2 linked regions of the Gemmata obscuriglobus genome follow. The protein of the gene in region 1 interacts with the protein of each later gene in a pairwise test. Links are inferred from orthologs where the notes say so. Each region holds a gene or a part of one and is shown in the gene's direction. Other genes may lie near its edges.

Region 1 (6,346 bases):
GCCGGGGCGTCGATCTTGCGCGCCTGCTCGCGGGCCGCCGCCGGGTACCCCATCGCGGCGTAGAACTGCGCCAGCCGGCGGTCCTGGAGGTGCGCGGCCCGCTGCGTCGAGATCGCCTGGTTCAGGAACTGCCGCACGCCGGCGAACGGCTGCTTGCGCTTCTCGGCCTCGGCCCGCAGCCGCTCGCCGTGCGCCCCCGGGAGCTGCTTCAGGAGCCGCTGGTAGAACGCGTCCCGGTACCGCGCGATGCGCGGGACGAGCCGGGAGAGCGTGACGGTGGAGTCGTGGAAGTTCGGCCCCGCCCCGCTCACCCCCGCACCCATCAGGATGGTGCCGGCGAGCACCGCCGCCGCCTCGAACAGGCGCTCGCCCTTTTCGGTGCTGCCGGGGGTGACGCCCGGCGTGACCCAGGTGAGCAGGGTGTCCAGGGTCATCTGCCGCAGCACGAACCGGCGGAAGTACCCGGCGCCGTCGATGGTGTGCGGGTCCCACTCGCCGAACAGCACGTTGGGCCGCTTGTTCACCGGGTGGAAGTGGTCGTGCGCCCGCGGGTCGAACGCCAGCTCGTCGAGCCGCTTCGGGTCGAAGCTGGCCTCCTCGAGCAGCGCCGGGTCGGTCTCCTCCAGCAGCTTGAGCGCGGGCCGGACGATGTCGGCGTAGGCGCCCGGGGCGACCCCGGCGCCGGCCAGGGCCAGCGGCACCGGGCGCACCTTCTCGTGGGGGTAGTACTCGGTGTTCGGCCGGGTCTCGAGGATCGCGATCGGGCGGTACCCGACGTAGTCGTTGAGCGCGTTGAGCGCGCCGGCGACGACCCGGTCGGGCTCGTCCCACGGGCCGCCCTGTTTGAGCACCGCCTCGCAGCAGCGGGCGAGGAAGAACGGCCCGAACAGGGTCGCGTCCGGCTGGTGGGCGAGCTGGTCGGCGTGGTGCGCGCGGTACGCCGCGGGCAGCCGCACGAGCGCGGCGTCGAGCGCGGCGCGGGCCTGGGCGGGGTCGCGGAACGCGGCCGACCCGCCGGCCTCCAAGGCGCCGAGTTCGTGGGTGAGCCAGGCCATGAGCGTGCGCCACGGCGCCGCGTCCCCGCTCTCGAAGAGGCGGGCCCCGGCGTCGGCGAACCCCTTCTGGAACCGCGGATCCGGTCGCCCGTCGGAGAAGTTCAGGTAGCCGAGCAGTTTGGCCGGGTCGGTTCTGCGGGACAGTTCGTGAAAGATGCCGTCCATCCGCCGTGCGTTCCTTACTCAGTCGGGCCGGGGCCAGCGCCCCGGAACTCTACCAGCATAAAACAACATCGCGGGGCGCGAAAGCCCCGAAGCGTGCCAATGTGGCGCCGAGTGGTCCATTCTACGCACCGCACGGGCACCCGCGCGGTTCGTCCGGTTCTCCGGCCGAAGCGGGTGCCCGGAACCGGAACCGTGCCCCGATGCGCCTGTCGCTCCGCTACCGGCTGCTGCTCCCCCTGGCGCTGCTCCTCGTCGGGGACGCGGCGGCGACCGCGTGGGCGGCGGCGCACGCGGCCCGGCACGCCGAGCGGCAGCTCGCGCAGCAGCAGTGGGCCATCGTCCGCACCCTCGACGAGCCCCGCAGCACGTTCCCCCTCACCCGGCCCGTGCTGGAGCAGATGCGCGGGTTCTCCGGGGCGCACTTCATGTTCGTCCCGGCCGGCGAGCTGCCGCGCGAAACGGTTTCCACGTTCGGCGAGCCGCAACCGCCCCCGACGGGCGTCCCCCGGGCGGTCCCCGCGACCGCCGCGGACGGCCCGCAGCTCGGGCCGTCCGTGGTGGTCGCGGGGGAGGAGTACCGGTGCCTGCGGGTCGCGCTGCGCGAGCAGCCCCAGCCCCGGCGCGGGGACCTCTATATTTTTTTCCCCGAATCGTTGCGCCGCTCCGCGGTCGCCGACGCCGTCCGCCCGCTGGTGTTCCTGGGCGGCGCGGGGGTGGTCGCGGTGGTGCTCGCGTTCGCGTTCGGGTCGCGCCTGGTGCGCCGGGTCCGCGCCCTCGGCGCCCGCACCCGGCCCATCGCGGCGGGCGACTTCCGCCCGGTGCCTCTGAGCGGCCCCGACGACGAGCTGCGCGACCTCGGCGCCGCCGTCAACGAGATGGCCCGGCGCCTGGCGGCCTTTCAGGAGGAGTTCCAGCGCACCGAGCGGCTCCAGGTGCTGGGCCAGTTCTCGGGGGGGCTCGCGCACCAGCTCCGCAACGCCGCGGCGGGCGCGAAGCTCGCGGTGGAGCTGTTCCTCGCGGAGAACCCCGGCGCCGACCCCGAGCCCCTCCGGGTGGCCCTCCGGCAACTGGCCCGCATCGAATCGAACCTGCGCCAGTTCCTCGCGCTCGGGAAGCCGCCCCAAGCGGAACGCAAGGCGTGCGACCTCGGGGAACTCATCGGCCAGTCCGTGAGCCTGCTGAAGCCCCAGTGCCAGCACGCGGGCACGACCATCGAGTGGGAGCCGGCCGCCGAGCCGGTGGTCGTGACGGGCGACCCGACGCAGCTCGCGCACCTGTTCGGGAACGTCATCGGGAACGCGGTCGAGGCCGCCGGCCCCGGCGGGGCGGTGCGCGTCCGACTGACCCGCGCGTCCGGCGCGGCGCGCGTCGAGGTGAGCGACACGGGACCGGGGCCGCCCCCGGCGATTGCGGAGAAGCTGTTCGACCCGTTCGTGACCGGCAAGGAGCAGGGCATCGGCCTGGGGCTGGCGGTGGCGAAGCAGTCCGCCGACGCGCACGGCGGGCGCGTTGCGTGGGCGCGGGCGGGCGACCGCACCGTGTTCACGATCGAGTTGCCGGGATAGCCCCGCTCCGGCGCGGGCGGAAACGGCTGGCGGTCGCGGCGCCGAACCGCTGGCCGACTCCGGCTTTCCGGACGGCCCGCGCAGTGCGGCCGGTGGCCCGGAAGCCTTATCGGCCCGCGGTCGCGGCTTACTCTGTCAGCTCCCACCGGCACGGGAGCCGATACCAGTTGAGTGAGGCGCCCGGTCGCGCCTCGCACCACCACGCAACGAAGGTCCACATGCTCGCGAGCCGCGTTCAGCACTTCTCCGAGTCCGTGATCCGCGAGACGAGCCGGATCGCCCAGCGGTACGGGGCCATCAACCTGGGCCAGGGGATGCCCGACTTCGACCCGCCGGACGAAATCAAAGAGGCGGCGTGCCGCGCCATCCGCGACGGGTTCAATCAGTACGCCGTGACGTGGGGGATCGCGCCGCTCCGGCAGGCGATCGCGGCCAAGATGCGGGCCTTTAACGGGCTCCCGTGGGCGGACCCCGACGAGCACGTCACGGTGTGCTGCGGCGCGACCGAGTGTATGATGGCCACCATGCTGGCCCTCGTCGACCCGGGCGACGAGGTGGTGATCTTCCAGCCGTTCTACGAGAACTACGGGCCGGACGCGAAGCTCACCGGGGCCACCCCGAAGTGGGTGCCGCTCCGCGCCCCGGCGTGGAGCGGCGGTGACGCTCGGGCTTCCGGGCGACCGGCCGCGCGGGACACGTGGGGCTTCGATCCGGACGAGTTGCGGGCGGCGTTCTCCCCGAGAACCAAAGCCGTCATCATCAACACCCCGAACAACCCCACGGGCAAGGTGTTCAACCGCGCGGAACTCGAGACGATCGCGGGCCTGTGCCGGGAGTTCGACGCGGTCGCGATTTCCGACGAGATCTACGAGTACATCAACTTCACCGACCGGCCGCACGTCAGCATCGCCTCGCTGCCCGGCATGGCGGAGCGCACGGTCACGATCAGCGGGCTGTCGAAGACGTTCAGCGCAACCGGGTGGCGGTTGGGGTACTGCGTCGCGCCGGCGGCGATCACGGCCGGGATTCGCAAGGCCCACGACTTCCTGACGGTCGGCGCACCGCACCCGCTCCAGGTGGCCGGGGCCGCGGCGCTGGGGCTGCCGCAGTCGTACTTCGACGGGCTCCGGGAGCACTACCGGCACCGCCGCGACCTGTTCCTGCCGTACCTGGAGCGGGCCGGGTTCGGGGCGCTGCCGCCCGACGGGGCGTACTACGTCATGGCCGATTTCTCCGCGCTGAGCGACCTCGACGACGTGTCGTTCGTTCGGCGGATGATCGAAACGGTCGGCGTGGCCGGTGTGCCCGGGAGCAGCTTCCACGACCCGAAGGAGTTAGGCCGGAAGTTGGTCCGGTTCATGTTCGCCAAGCGCGACGAGACGCTGCACGCGGCCGGCGAACGGTTGCTCGGGCTGCGCGAGAAGCTAACCGATTAACTCCACCGCGGTCGCGCGAGTTGTCCGCGGAGCGCGGCGCGCGATCGGCCTAAGGGTTAGGCGAAACGCCAACGTAGCAAACGCGTTCGGCAGCCTTGGATTCGCGGCACCTGGCGCGCGTCGGTCACCTTCACACCGCGCTGGACCAAGTTCGGTATCAGTGCCGGTGCGGTTCCGCTGAGGCGAACCAGCCGCGTGTTCGGTTGCACGCGGCGCACACCGACAGCATCACCGGCACCTCGACCAGCACCCCGACCACGGTCGCCAGCGCCGCCCCCGAGCCCGGGCCGTACAACGCGATGGCGGTCGCGACAGCCAGCTCGAAGAAGTTACTCGCCCCGATCAGCGCACCAGGCGCGGCGATGTTATGCGGCACCTTGAACAACCACATCAGCCCGTAGGCGAGCGACGCGTTACCGTACACCTGAATCAGGATCGGAACGGCGATCAACGCGACGTGGAGCGGGTGCGCGAGAATGTTATTCGCCTGAAACGCAAAGATGAGCACCAGCGTGCCGAGCAGGGCCGTCACCGCGAGCGGCTGAAACCGGGGCAGCAGTGTACCCTCGAACCACTCCTTACCGCGTGCCCGAACGAGCGCGACGCGAGCGACCGCGCCGGCGGCGAGTGGCACCACGATGAACACCGCCACGGCGGTCAGCAGCACCTGAAACGGCACGGCCAACCCGGACACGCCGACCAGCAGCCCGATAACGGGAGCGAACAGCACCAGCATGACGAGGTCGTTCACCGCCACTTGCACGAGCGTGTATGCCGGGTCACCGTCGGTCAGGTAACTCCACACGAACACCATCGCCGTACAAGGGGCGGCGGCCAAGATGATGACACCGGCGGTGTACTGCTTCGCCAACTCTTCGCCGATGAGCGGCAGGAACAGCACCTGGAAAAACAGCCACCCCAGCGCGAACATGCTGAACGGCTTCACCGCCCAGTTCACGAACAGTGTGACGGCCAGCCCCTTCGGCCGGCGGGCGACGCCGGCGAGAGACGAAAAGTCGATCTTCATCATCATGGGCACGATCATCAGCCAGATCAGCACCGCGATCGGCGCGTTGATCTGGCTGCCGGACCCGAACTCTAATCCGCGCAGCCCGTCGGTCACGGCCGGCAGGATGCGCCCCAGCAGCACGCCGACGGCCATGCACAGCACGACCCAAACGGTCAGATAGCGTTCGAACGCGCCGAGCCGCTTCGGGCCGGCCGCGATAGGCGCCGGCAGGGGGGGCGTTTCCGCAGTCGTCATGCGTGCTCCGGAGGCGTGCGAAACAAGATCCAGAGTTCAAAGTTGGGGACCGGTTCCGTCAGCTAGGCAGTGTGTCAGAGCGAGGCGAGTAGGTCCTTCACCTTGCGCTCGATGAGGTCGCGAACCTCGCGGTACCGCTCGGGCGGCATCTCCTTGGGGTCGGGAATCTGCCACTCCTCACGCCGCCCGGCGCGGACGTGCGGGCACTCGTCGCCGCAGCCCATCGTGACGGCCACGTCGATGTTCTGGCCGTTGAAGTCGGCGAGCGACTTCGAGGTGTGGGTCGTGAGGTCGTACCCGACCTCCTTCATGAACTCGACCGCGCGGGGGTTCACCCGACCCGACGGCCGCGAGCCGGCGCTGCTCGCCTCCACGCCGGCCCCGCCGTGGAGGCGGGCAAACGCCTCGGCCATCTGGCTGCGGTTGGAGTTCTCCACACACACGAACAGCACACGCTTCTGCCCCGCCATGACGCCCCCTGCGGAAACAATTATCCCACCTACACACGTCAACCAGTCCATACACCCGCTCACGGCCCCTTGACTGCCGCACGGCACCGCCCGGATGCCCGCGTGCTCTCCGCTCAGCCCACGCGCCGCGACGCCCCGTACGTTTCGCGCACGACCGCTTCAATCTTCGACACGACACGCCGCCGAAGCGGCCGAATCGCCACCCTCTTCCATCAGGCAAAGGGCGAGATCCAAAAGAGGGGCGACGCACCCGTTGACCACGCGGTAGAACACGTTGTTACCGTCCCGACGGGCGGCAATCATGCCTGTGTCGGAGAGCCTGACGAGTTGATTTGAGACCGCCTGCGGCTTCATCCCGAGAGCTTTGGCCAGATCGGTCACGTTGGCCTCG
Region 2 (8,848 bases), 8.0 Mb from region 1 along the record:
TTGGGGCAGGTGTCGTCGGCCGCCGGGAACCGCAGGGCTTTGCCCGCCCCGTCGGTCGCGGTGACCCGGTAGCGGAGCAGCCACCGGTGCTTCTGATACGTCGCCGGCACCCGAACGCTGAACACGCCGTCGCCGGCCTTCTCGTCGCCCTCCTTGCCGTCGTCCCGCATCGGGAGGTCGGTCCAGTCCTTCTCGTACTCGGCGTCGGCCTTGCGGACGTACTTCCCCGGCGCGACCGCTTGCAGCTTCAGGGTGACCTTCGTCACGTCGGCCGGCAGCTTCGCGGTCACCAACACCGGCACCCCGGGCCTCGGCGCGACGGGCTCGTGACGCGCCTCCCCAACCGCGAGCGGCTTTACCGCAGCGTCCGCTTTGCGCGGGGTATCGGTGGGCGGTTGAGCGAAGACGGGTGAGGCGACGGTGACGAGCAGCCACGTAAGGAGCATCGGGAGCCGGTCGGTCATATGTGTTGCTCGCGGAGAATCGGGGGAAGGTCGCGTTGCGGGAGCGGGACGCTCGTGGCGTCACTCCTTGCCCAGTACCAAGTCTACCACCCAGCACCCGCGCACGTGTACTCCGTCGCCGCGGCAGTGGTTCAGGATGTCGTCGGAGTCACACCCGGCGTCCTGAAGCGCATCGGCCAGAACCGGCATCGCGCCGAAGTCGCGCGACTCGTACATCTGCGCGGCGAGCGCGACGGCTTGACTTAGTCCTACTGCCAAATTGAGGGCTCACAACGGTTTCGGCGGTCGGGGCGAGATGCGTAAGTTCCGGTAGCACCCGCGCGAAGAATCACCCGGTAGCCCCTTGACGCGGGAGACACATGACGGCATATCCGCCGGCATTGGGGCCGAATAGCTCGGGGGGGGCGTGTCATGCGGCGCATTGTGCTCGCGGCGGGTGTGTTGTGCGCGGTGGCGGTAACAGGGCGCACCACAGCTCAGAACAGCTCGACCGGCTTCTCGACACCGGGTCAGGTGGTCGGCTCGTACAGCGGAAACTTGAACCCGGTTGGTAACCGGTTGCCCCAGGTGGCGCCGCCCGTCGGTCAGGCGATTACCGGCAACGCTCAGCAGCGGCCGTACGACCCGAACCACCCCTACGACGCCTTCAAGGGGAGCAGCTTCAGCCCGAACGATCTGGTGGCGCCGCTCGTCGGCCCGGACGGTCAACCGGTCCAACCGCCGGACGCGCTCGACCGGCTGTCCGAGAAGATCAAGGCGTTCTTCGTAAAGACCCCGGCGCCGCCGCCCCGTCCGCCGTACACCCCCGGCATCAGCCGCCGCAACAAGGAGCGGCGTGAGATGCGTGAGATCCCCTGGCGCCGCGACTGATGCGCCACGTTGGTTGCTCTGTATTTCTGTAGCTGGCCTCAGTGAGGCCAGCGCAACACGGATGATGCCGCGCAGGCCCATGTCGGTTCCGTGCTTACGAAAGCAAGTTTTGAGAGGATCAACAGGATCAACAGGATTTGAAATTGATCGGTCTTCAATCCTGTTGATCCTGTCAAAATCTTCTCGGCTTCTCCATTGAGCTTTGGTGCTGCGGTCTCGCCTCAGGCGGGACGTGGTCGCACGGCGCCGCGTGCGTTTGATACCGCCGCGTGTTCTTATTCCCGGTCCGGCTGGTATTGTCTGTTTCTTGTGACACAGACATTCCTGTCTGTGTGGCGTGAGAAGGCCGCACAGACAGGAATGTCTGTGCCACAAAGACGAAACCAGAACGGACACCAACAGCCGGTTCGTGTTCTTGGCTGAGGCTCGCTTTCGCGCACCTACTCCGTGAGCTGAAACGAGTTCAGAAACTCGTTCGCGAGGTCGGACTGTACGTAGGCGTCGGTGCCGATCACCATCACCTGATACAGTCGCGGGCCGACGACCCAGATCCGCGCCCGCATCGCCCCCCGCGTGGGCTGCGTGATCGACGCCGAGAACTCGCGCCCGGCGTACTTACCGGCCAGAACGTGCGAACCGCTCGACTCCTCTTTGCCGCCCGCGGCGCGGATCAGATCGCCTTTCGCCGAGTTCAGCACCCAGGGGACGAATTCCGGCGGCTCGTCGCCCTTCACCGGCAACTCCGTGACCGTGACCGAGCGGGCGCCGTCCGACGTCTCGACCTTGTACGTCACCGACCGCGTGCCGCCAACGACCCGGTCGCTCGTCTGCGGGGCGATCCCGAACTTCACCTTGAACTTGTCCACCGTCGAGACGAACTCCGGCGCGTCCGCACAACCCGACACAACGCACGCCGCGAGCGCCAGAGCGCCGCCCAGCGCGCGGCGCGTGAACTGAACCATCGTTCGTTCTCCTCGCACCGGCGCCCGCTAGCTCACCTTCCGTCCCGCGCGCGCCGGGGGTATAACCACAGTGTAACCGGTCTTGTTCGAATGTTCACGCCCTCACCGCGACGGTAACCACGCATGGCGAAGTGCTTCTGCCACCTGCACCTGCACACCCACTACAGCCTGCTGGACGGGTTCAACCGCATTCAGCCGCTGGTGAAGCAGACCAAAGAACTGGGCATGAACGCGGTCGCGATCACCGACCACGGGAACCTGTACGGCGCCATCGAATTCTACATGGAGTGCAAGAAGGGCGGCATCAAGCCCATCATCGGGTACGAGGCGTACCTGGCCCCCGGCTCGCGCCTCGACCGCGACAGCAAGGGCGAGCTCGGGTTCTCGACCCACCTCACGCTGCTGGCCCAGAACGAGACCGGGTTCAAGAACCTCATCAAGCTGTCCAGCAGCGCGTACCTGGAAGGGTTCTACCGCAACCCGCGCATCGACCGCCAGATCCTGGAGGCCCACAAGGACGGGCTCATCTGCCTCAGCGGGTGCCTGGCCGGCGAGTTCAACCAGTACATCATCAAGGACAAGCCGCAGGAGGCGGAGAAGACGGCCAAGTGGTTCCGCAAGGTGTTCGGCGAGAACTACTTCATCGAGATCCAGAACAACGGGATCGGGCTCCAGGACCAGTGCACGCCCGTGGCCGCGGACATCGCGAACCGGCTCGGCGTCCCGCTCGTGGCCACCGCCGACGCGCACTACCTGTGCGCCGAGGACGCCCAGGCGCACGACATCCTGTTCTGCATCAACACGCGGCAGATGCACGACCCGCGGAAGAAGAAGTACCCCGAAGAGCGGATGCCCAACCCGTACTTCGTCCGCAGCCCGGAGGACATGTACCGGCTGTTCCCCAACTACCAGGACGCGGTCGCGCGCAGCCAGGAGATCGCCGACAAGGTCAACATCGACCTGGACTTCAAGAAGCGGCACTTCCCGGTGTTCACCACCCCGGAGGGGCGCACCCCCGAGCAGTACCTGCGCGAGCTGTGCGAGCGGGGCATGGAGGAGCGGTACGAGGGGAAGGCGTCCGAGGCCGTGCGCAAGCGCCTCGACCACGAGCTGGGCATCATCGCGCGGATGGGGTTCTCGAGCTACTTCCTCATCGTGTGGGACTTCGTCCGGTTCGCGCGCGAGGAGGGCATCCCCTGCACGGCCCGCGGCTCCGGGTGCGGGGCCATCGTCTGCTACCTGCTGTACATGAGCCACGTCTGCCCGATCGAGTACGACCTGCTGTTCGAGCGGTTCCTCGACCCGAACCGGTCCGAGGCGCCCGACATCGACATCGACTTCTGCCAGGACCGGCGCGAGCTGGTCATCGACTACGTGAAGAAGAAGTACGGGGAGGAGTCCGTCGCGCAGATCGGCACCTTCGGGACGCTGGCCGCGAAGGCCGCGCTCAAGGACGTGGGCCGCGTGCTCGGGCAGACGCCCGACCGCATGAACGCGCTGTGCAAGCTGGTGCCGATGAAGGGCGCCATCTCGAAGAGCCTGCAGGAGGCGCTGGACGAGTCCCCCGACTTCAAGCGCGAGTACGACCAGGACCCGAGCATCAAGCAGGTCGTGGACATCGCGCTGAAGTTAGAAGGCGCGAACCGGAACGTGGGCAAGCACGCCGCCGGGGTGGTGATCGCGAACGGCCCGGTCACGAACTACGTGCCGGTCCAGCGGCCGCCCAAGAAGGGCGGCAGCGACGAGGGCTCGGACGACACGACCACGATGACCACCCAGTGGGAAATGGGCATCCTGGAGAAGGTCGGCCTGCTGAAGATGGACTTCCTCGGGTTGCGGAACCTGACGGTCCTCGACAACTGCGTGAAGCTCATCAAGAAGACCCGCGGCATCACGGTCGAGCCGACGAAGTTCCCGCTCACCGACGAGGCCACGTACCAGTTGCTCCAGCGCGGCGACGCGAAGGGGGTGTTCCAGCTCGAAAGCGAGGGCATCCGCGAGCTGCTGAAGCGCATGAAGCCGGACAACATCCGCGACCTGATCGCGGTGCTGGCGCTGTACCGCCCCGGCCCGCTCGAGGGCGGGATGGTGGACGAGTACGTGGAGTGCAAGAACAAGCGGAAGCAGCCGTTCTACCCGCACCCGGTGATGGAAGAGGTGCTGAGTGAGACCTTCGCGGTGATGGTCTACCAGGAACAGATCATGCGGATCCTGAACAAGCTCGGGGGGATCGAGCTCGCGAAAGCGTACGCGTGCATCAAGGCCATCAGCAAGAAGAACTTCGAGATCATCAACGCCCGCAAAGTGGACTTCGTGACCGGCGCGAAGGAGCGCGGCCTGGAGGCCGAAAAGGCGGACGAGATCTTCGAGCTGATCGTGAAGTTCGGCGGGTACGGCTTCAACAAGTGTGTGGTCGCGGGGACCGAAGTGACGGACGCCGAAACGGGCGCGGTCGTTACCGTGGGCGAGCTGTTCGAGTCGCGCCGCGCGGTCACCGTTCACGCGCTGGGCGCCGACAGTAAGCTCCGCCCGCGCCCCGTGACCGACGTTGTGTGGAACGGGCGCAAGCGCGTGTACCGGCTCACGACCGAACTCGGCAAGAGCATCACCGCGACCGACAACCACCCGTTCCGCGTGCTGGACGGCTGGAAGAACCTCGGCGAGCTGAAGCCCGGGGACCGGATCGCCGCCCCGCGCCGCCTTGCGGTGCCGTCGGCCGGGACGTGGCCGCAACACGAAATCGTCGCGCTCGCCGGGCTGCTGTCGGAGGGCAACACCTGCCACCCGACAACGCTCTACTTTTACGGCAACGACCGCGTGCTGATCGACGACTTCGCGCGCGCGATCGGTCAGTTCCCGGACACCGTGGCGAAGGTGTACGCGCGCCCGAACCGCCGGAACCTCGAAGTCCGGGCGAACACCGGGCGGGACACCCGTCTCAAGTCGCGCGCCGAGCGCGACGCGGCCGTCGCGTTGCTGGCCCCGCCGACGCGCTCGGGCGCGTTCGTGTGGGCGCAACGGCTCGGCATTCTTGGCAAGACGGCGACCGAGAAGTTCGTTCCGCACGACGTGTTCCGGCTGTGCGACTCCGACCTCGAACTGTTCTTGGGTCGGCTCTGGGCGGGCGACGGGTTCATCGCGAACGACACCCTGAAGGTGCCGTTCTACGCCACCTCGTCGCGCCGGTTGGCCCAAGACGTTCAGCACCTGCTGTTGCGCCTCGGCATCGTGGGCCGGATTCACGAGAAGCAGTTCAAGTACAAGGGCGGCTTGAAGCCCGGCTTCACGGTTCACCTGATCGGCGACGGCGCGGCCGAAGCGTTCCTCGACCGCATCGCCCCCCACTGCCTCGGGCGCGAGCACGCGGTCACGATCCTCCGGGAGCACGTTGCGACCACGGCGCGCGGGCTCACGAGCAAGGACACCGTGCCGCTCGAAGTTCGGGCCTGGGTTGACGACGGGCGCCGCGCGCGCGGGCTGACCTGGGACGAACTGGAGCAACAATCCGACGTTTCGACGCAGGAATTTTACGGCACCCCCGCGCCCGGCAAAAAAGGGTTCCGGCGCGCCACGATTGCGAAACTGGCCGCGTTCTTCGGCTCCCAGCGGCTCGCGGCGGTCGCCGATTCGGACGTGTTCTGGGACCGCGTCGTTTCGATCGAGTACGCCGGGGTTCAGGACACTTACGACCTGACCGTTGATGAGGACCACAACTTCGTCGCGAACGGGCTGATCGTCCACAACTCGCACACCGCGGCGTACGCGCAGATCGGGTACCAGACCGCGTACCTGAAGACGCACTACACCGCCGAGTACATGGCCGCGCTGCTGTCGAGCGAGATCGACGACGGCAACAAGCGCGACGTGTTCATCGACCACATCTCCGACGCCCGCCGGCTCGGCGTCGACGTGCTCCCGCCGGACGTGAACCGCGGGATGGCCGACTTCGACGTGCTGAACAACCGCATCATCTTCGGCCTGACGGCCATCAAGGGGGTCGGGCGCGGCGCGGCGCTCGAGATCGTCCGGGCGCGCAACGAGGGGGGGAAATTCAAGGACCTGTTCGACTTCTGCGAGCGGGTCGACCGGCGCATCATCGCCAAGGCGGCGGTCGAAGGGATGATCCAGGCCGGGGCGTTCGACGTGTTCGGGAAGCGGTCGGCGCAGTTCGCCGCCGTCGCGAAGGCGTACGCGGTGGCCGACCAGCGCGCCGCCGAGAAGCGCAAGGGGCAGACCGGACTGTTCGACGACGTGGAGGAGGCGGCCGACGCCGGCCCCACCAACCAGGGCCTGACGGACGTGCCCGAGTGGCCCGAGACCGAGCGCCTGAAGTTCGAGAAGGAGGCGCTGGGGTTCTACATCTCGAGCCACCCGCTCGCGCAGCACGACGAGCAGTTGCGCCGGTTCCGCACCCACGACTGCGGGGTGCTCGCGAAGGGCGGGAAGAACGGCACCGAGGCGCGCATCGCCGGGATGATCACCAACCTCGACGTGCGCACCGCGAACAAGGGCCGCAACATCGGTCGCAAGTACGCCATGTTCCGCATCGAGGACTTCACCGGGTCCGTGCGGTGCATCATGTGGTCCGACGAGTACTCGCGGTTCCGCGAGCTGGTCAGCTCGGACACGGTCGCGATCTTCGAGGGCGTGCTGAACTGGGCGCCGGACCGGGCCGAGCCCGACTTCGGGGTCAAGAAGCTCATCACGATGGAGGAGGCCCGCACCGAGTTCACCAAGAGCCTGGTGCTGAAGGTCGCGTACTCCGAGGTCGACGAGGACCTGCGCAAGCTCGAGGCCGTCAGCGTGATCCTGAAGCGGTACCGGGGGCCGTGCCCGGTGTACCTGAGCATCCGCGACGGTAACGGGAAGCAGGTCCAGTTGAAGATGAGCGAGGAGTACAAGGTGAACCCGGCGGCGGTGAAGCTCGAAGAGCTGGAAATGCTGCTCGGCCAGGGGTCCGTGATCTTCTCGCGCTGAGCCCGTTGCCCCCGGGGCCGCGGCCCCGGGGGGCGTTCTGTTACGCCCGGCCGCCCGCCAGGCGCATCGCGAGCCACACGCCGAACAGCCCGGCCGCGACCGAGCCCAGCACGTACACCGCGGCCGTCACCGGGCGGTCGGCGCGCAGGAGCTGGAGCGTTTCGAGGCTGAACGTCGAGAACGTGGTGAACCCGCCGCAGAACCCGGTGCCCAGGAACAGGTACCAGCTCTTCCGCGACTCGTCCGGGTGGTTCAGGAACGCCGCCGCGACGAGCCCGAGGATCGCCGACCCTGAAGCGTTGATGGCGAACGTGGCCCACGGGAACGCCACCTCGCCTTGCAGCGTGCGGACGTACAGCCCGAGCCAGTAGCGGGCGTTCGCTCCGGCGCCGCCGCCCGCCGCGAGCAGCACCGCCGGGTGCGTCACGAACGCCAGCAGCCAGGTTCCGAGTTCCACGTTGCGGTTCCGTGTTACGGGCGACCGGCGCCCCCGCTTGCGGAGCACGACGCCGCGCACTACTTTGCCCCACCAGCGAGCGGCACATCCTTTAATACGAACGGCACCTCCACCGACCGCGTGTAGGTGCCCCAGAAGGTGACCGTTGCGGGGGCGCGGGGCGCCTCCCTGCCGTCGAGCAGTTCGAGCGTCAACCGGGCGACGATCTGTCGCCCGGACGGGTCGAAGCCGCTCTGCTGGCTCGGCAGCGCGAGGTCGAACACGTTGCCGTCGGCGTCGGTGATGCGGACGCCCAGAACGCTGGAGTTGCTTCCGGCCGCGTTGAGCTTCGCGCCGGGCAGTTCGTCGCTTACGCGGGCGGGCTGCACCCGGAGCGGCTCGTATGCCGTCCTCACGTCCACGAACCGTTTGCCTTTCGCGTCGGTGCGCGGGGTGGCAGTCAAGTCGACGCCCGAAACCCCGCGCCCGCTGACGGTCTTGTCGCCGTCGAGCGCGACCGCCGCCAGCGCCTCCACGCCCGAGCGCGTGAGGCCGTACACCGAGCCGGTCAGCTCGCTCGCGGAACTCGCGTTGGTCTTCAACTTGACCAGCGACTGGCGGGCGTTAGGCGTGAAGTTCGGCCCGACCTCGAGCGGGTTCTGTGCGTTCGGGTTGACCACCGTGATCGACCCGTCCGGGTTGCGCACGACCACGACCCCGCCGCCGCGCAGCCGCTGGATCTGGGGCACGGCCGCCGGGGTGAAGTCCGGGATCACCTTCCGCTTTTCGGCGTCCGCGGCGTGGGCGACCTTCACGTCGGCGTTGGACTGCCACGACAGCTTCGGCTCGGGCCACACCTGGAGCACCGTTGCGGCGACGGAGCGCGACTCGGTCCCCTTCGGCAGCTCGAACGCCTCGACCATGACCGCGCCGTGAACGGACGCTGGGAACGGTTTGCCGTCGTGCGCTTCGAGCACGACCGTGTTGTTCGGGTTCCGTGCGGTGCGGACGGGCGTGCCGTCCGGCAACTTCCCCGGGCGCACGTTGTACGGCATGGCCTCGGGGGCGACGAAGCCGCCCGCGCTCGCCACCCGCAACCGGCCGGCGGCGCACACCTTCTGCACCGCGACCCAGAACGG

What was found. Proteins that work in one complex are often made in the same cells at the same time.
Region 2: the proteins of GobsT_RS36340 (region 1) and dnaE interact in binary tests that used the Escherichia coli proteins (3 or more experiments, as listed by UniProt). The link is inferred for Gemmata obscuriglobus from one-to-one orthologs.

What each region holds. Positions count from the first base shown.
Region 1 is NZ_CP042911.1:8,762,461-8,768,806, forward strand. The notes cover bases 2,191-5,112. They hold GobsT_RS36340 (pyridoxal phosphate-dependent aminotransferase), read left to right. Parts: upstream 2,191-3,003; coding sequence 3,004-4,221; downstream 4,222-5,112. Other genes in these bases: GobsT_RS36335 (sensor histidine kinase), read left to right, coding at 2,191-2,785; arsB (ACR3 family arsenite efflux transporter), read right to left, coding at 4,379-5,112. Outside these bases: GobsT_RS36330 (hypothetical protein), read right to left, coding at 1-1,220; more of GobsT_RS36335, read left to right, coding at 1,421-2,190; more of arsB, read right to left, coding at 5,113-5,485; GobsT_RS36350 (arsenate reductase ArsC), read right to left, coding at 5,560-5,955; GobsT_RS36355 (ArsR/SmtB family transcription factor), read right to left, coding at 6,115-6,346. UniProt on the Escherichia coli protein: Shows aminotransferase activity with methionine and histidine as substrates, and to a lesser extent also with phenylalanine.
Region 2 is NZ_CP042911.1:788,195-797,042, forward strand. What follows is about bases 2,050-7,473. They hold dnaE (DNA polymerase III subunit alpha), read left to right. Parts: upstream 2,050-2,419; coding sequence 2,420-7,273; downstream 7,274-7,473. Other genes in these bases: GobsT_RS03385 (hypothetical protein), read right to left, coding at 2,050-2,296; crcB (fluoride efflux transporter CrcB), read right to left, coding at 7,314-7,473. In the rest of the region: GobsT_RS03370 (CotH kinase family protein), read right to left, coding at 1-464; GobsT_RS03375 (hypothetical protein), read right to left, coding at 525-722; GobsT_RS03380 (hypothetical protein), read left to right, coding at 876-1,334; more of GobsT_RS03385, read right to left, coding at 1,775-2,049; more of crcB, read right to left, coding at 7,474-7,730; GobsT_RS03400 (hypothetical protein), read right to left, coding at 7,790-8,848. UniProt on the Escherichia coli protein: DNA polymerase III is a complex, multichain enzyme responsible for most of the replicative synthesis in bacteria. This DNA polymerase also exhibits 3' to 5' exonuclease activity. The alpha chain is the DNA polymerase catalytic subunit.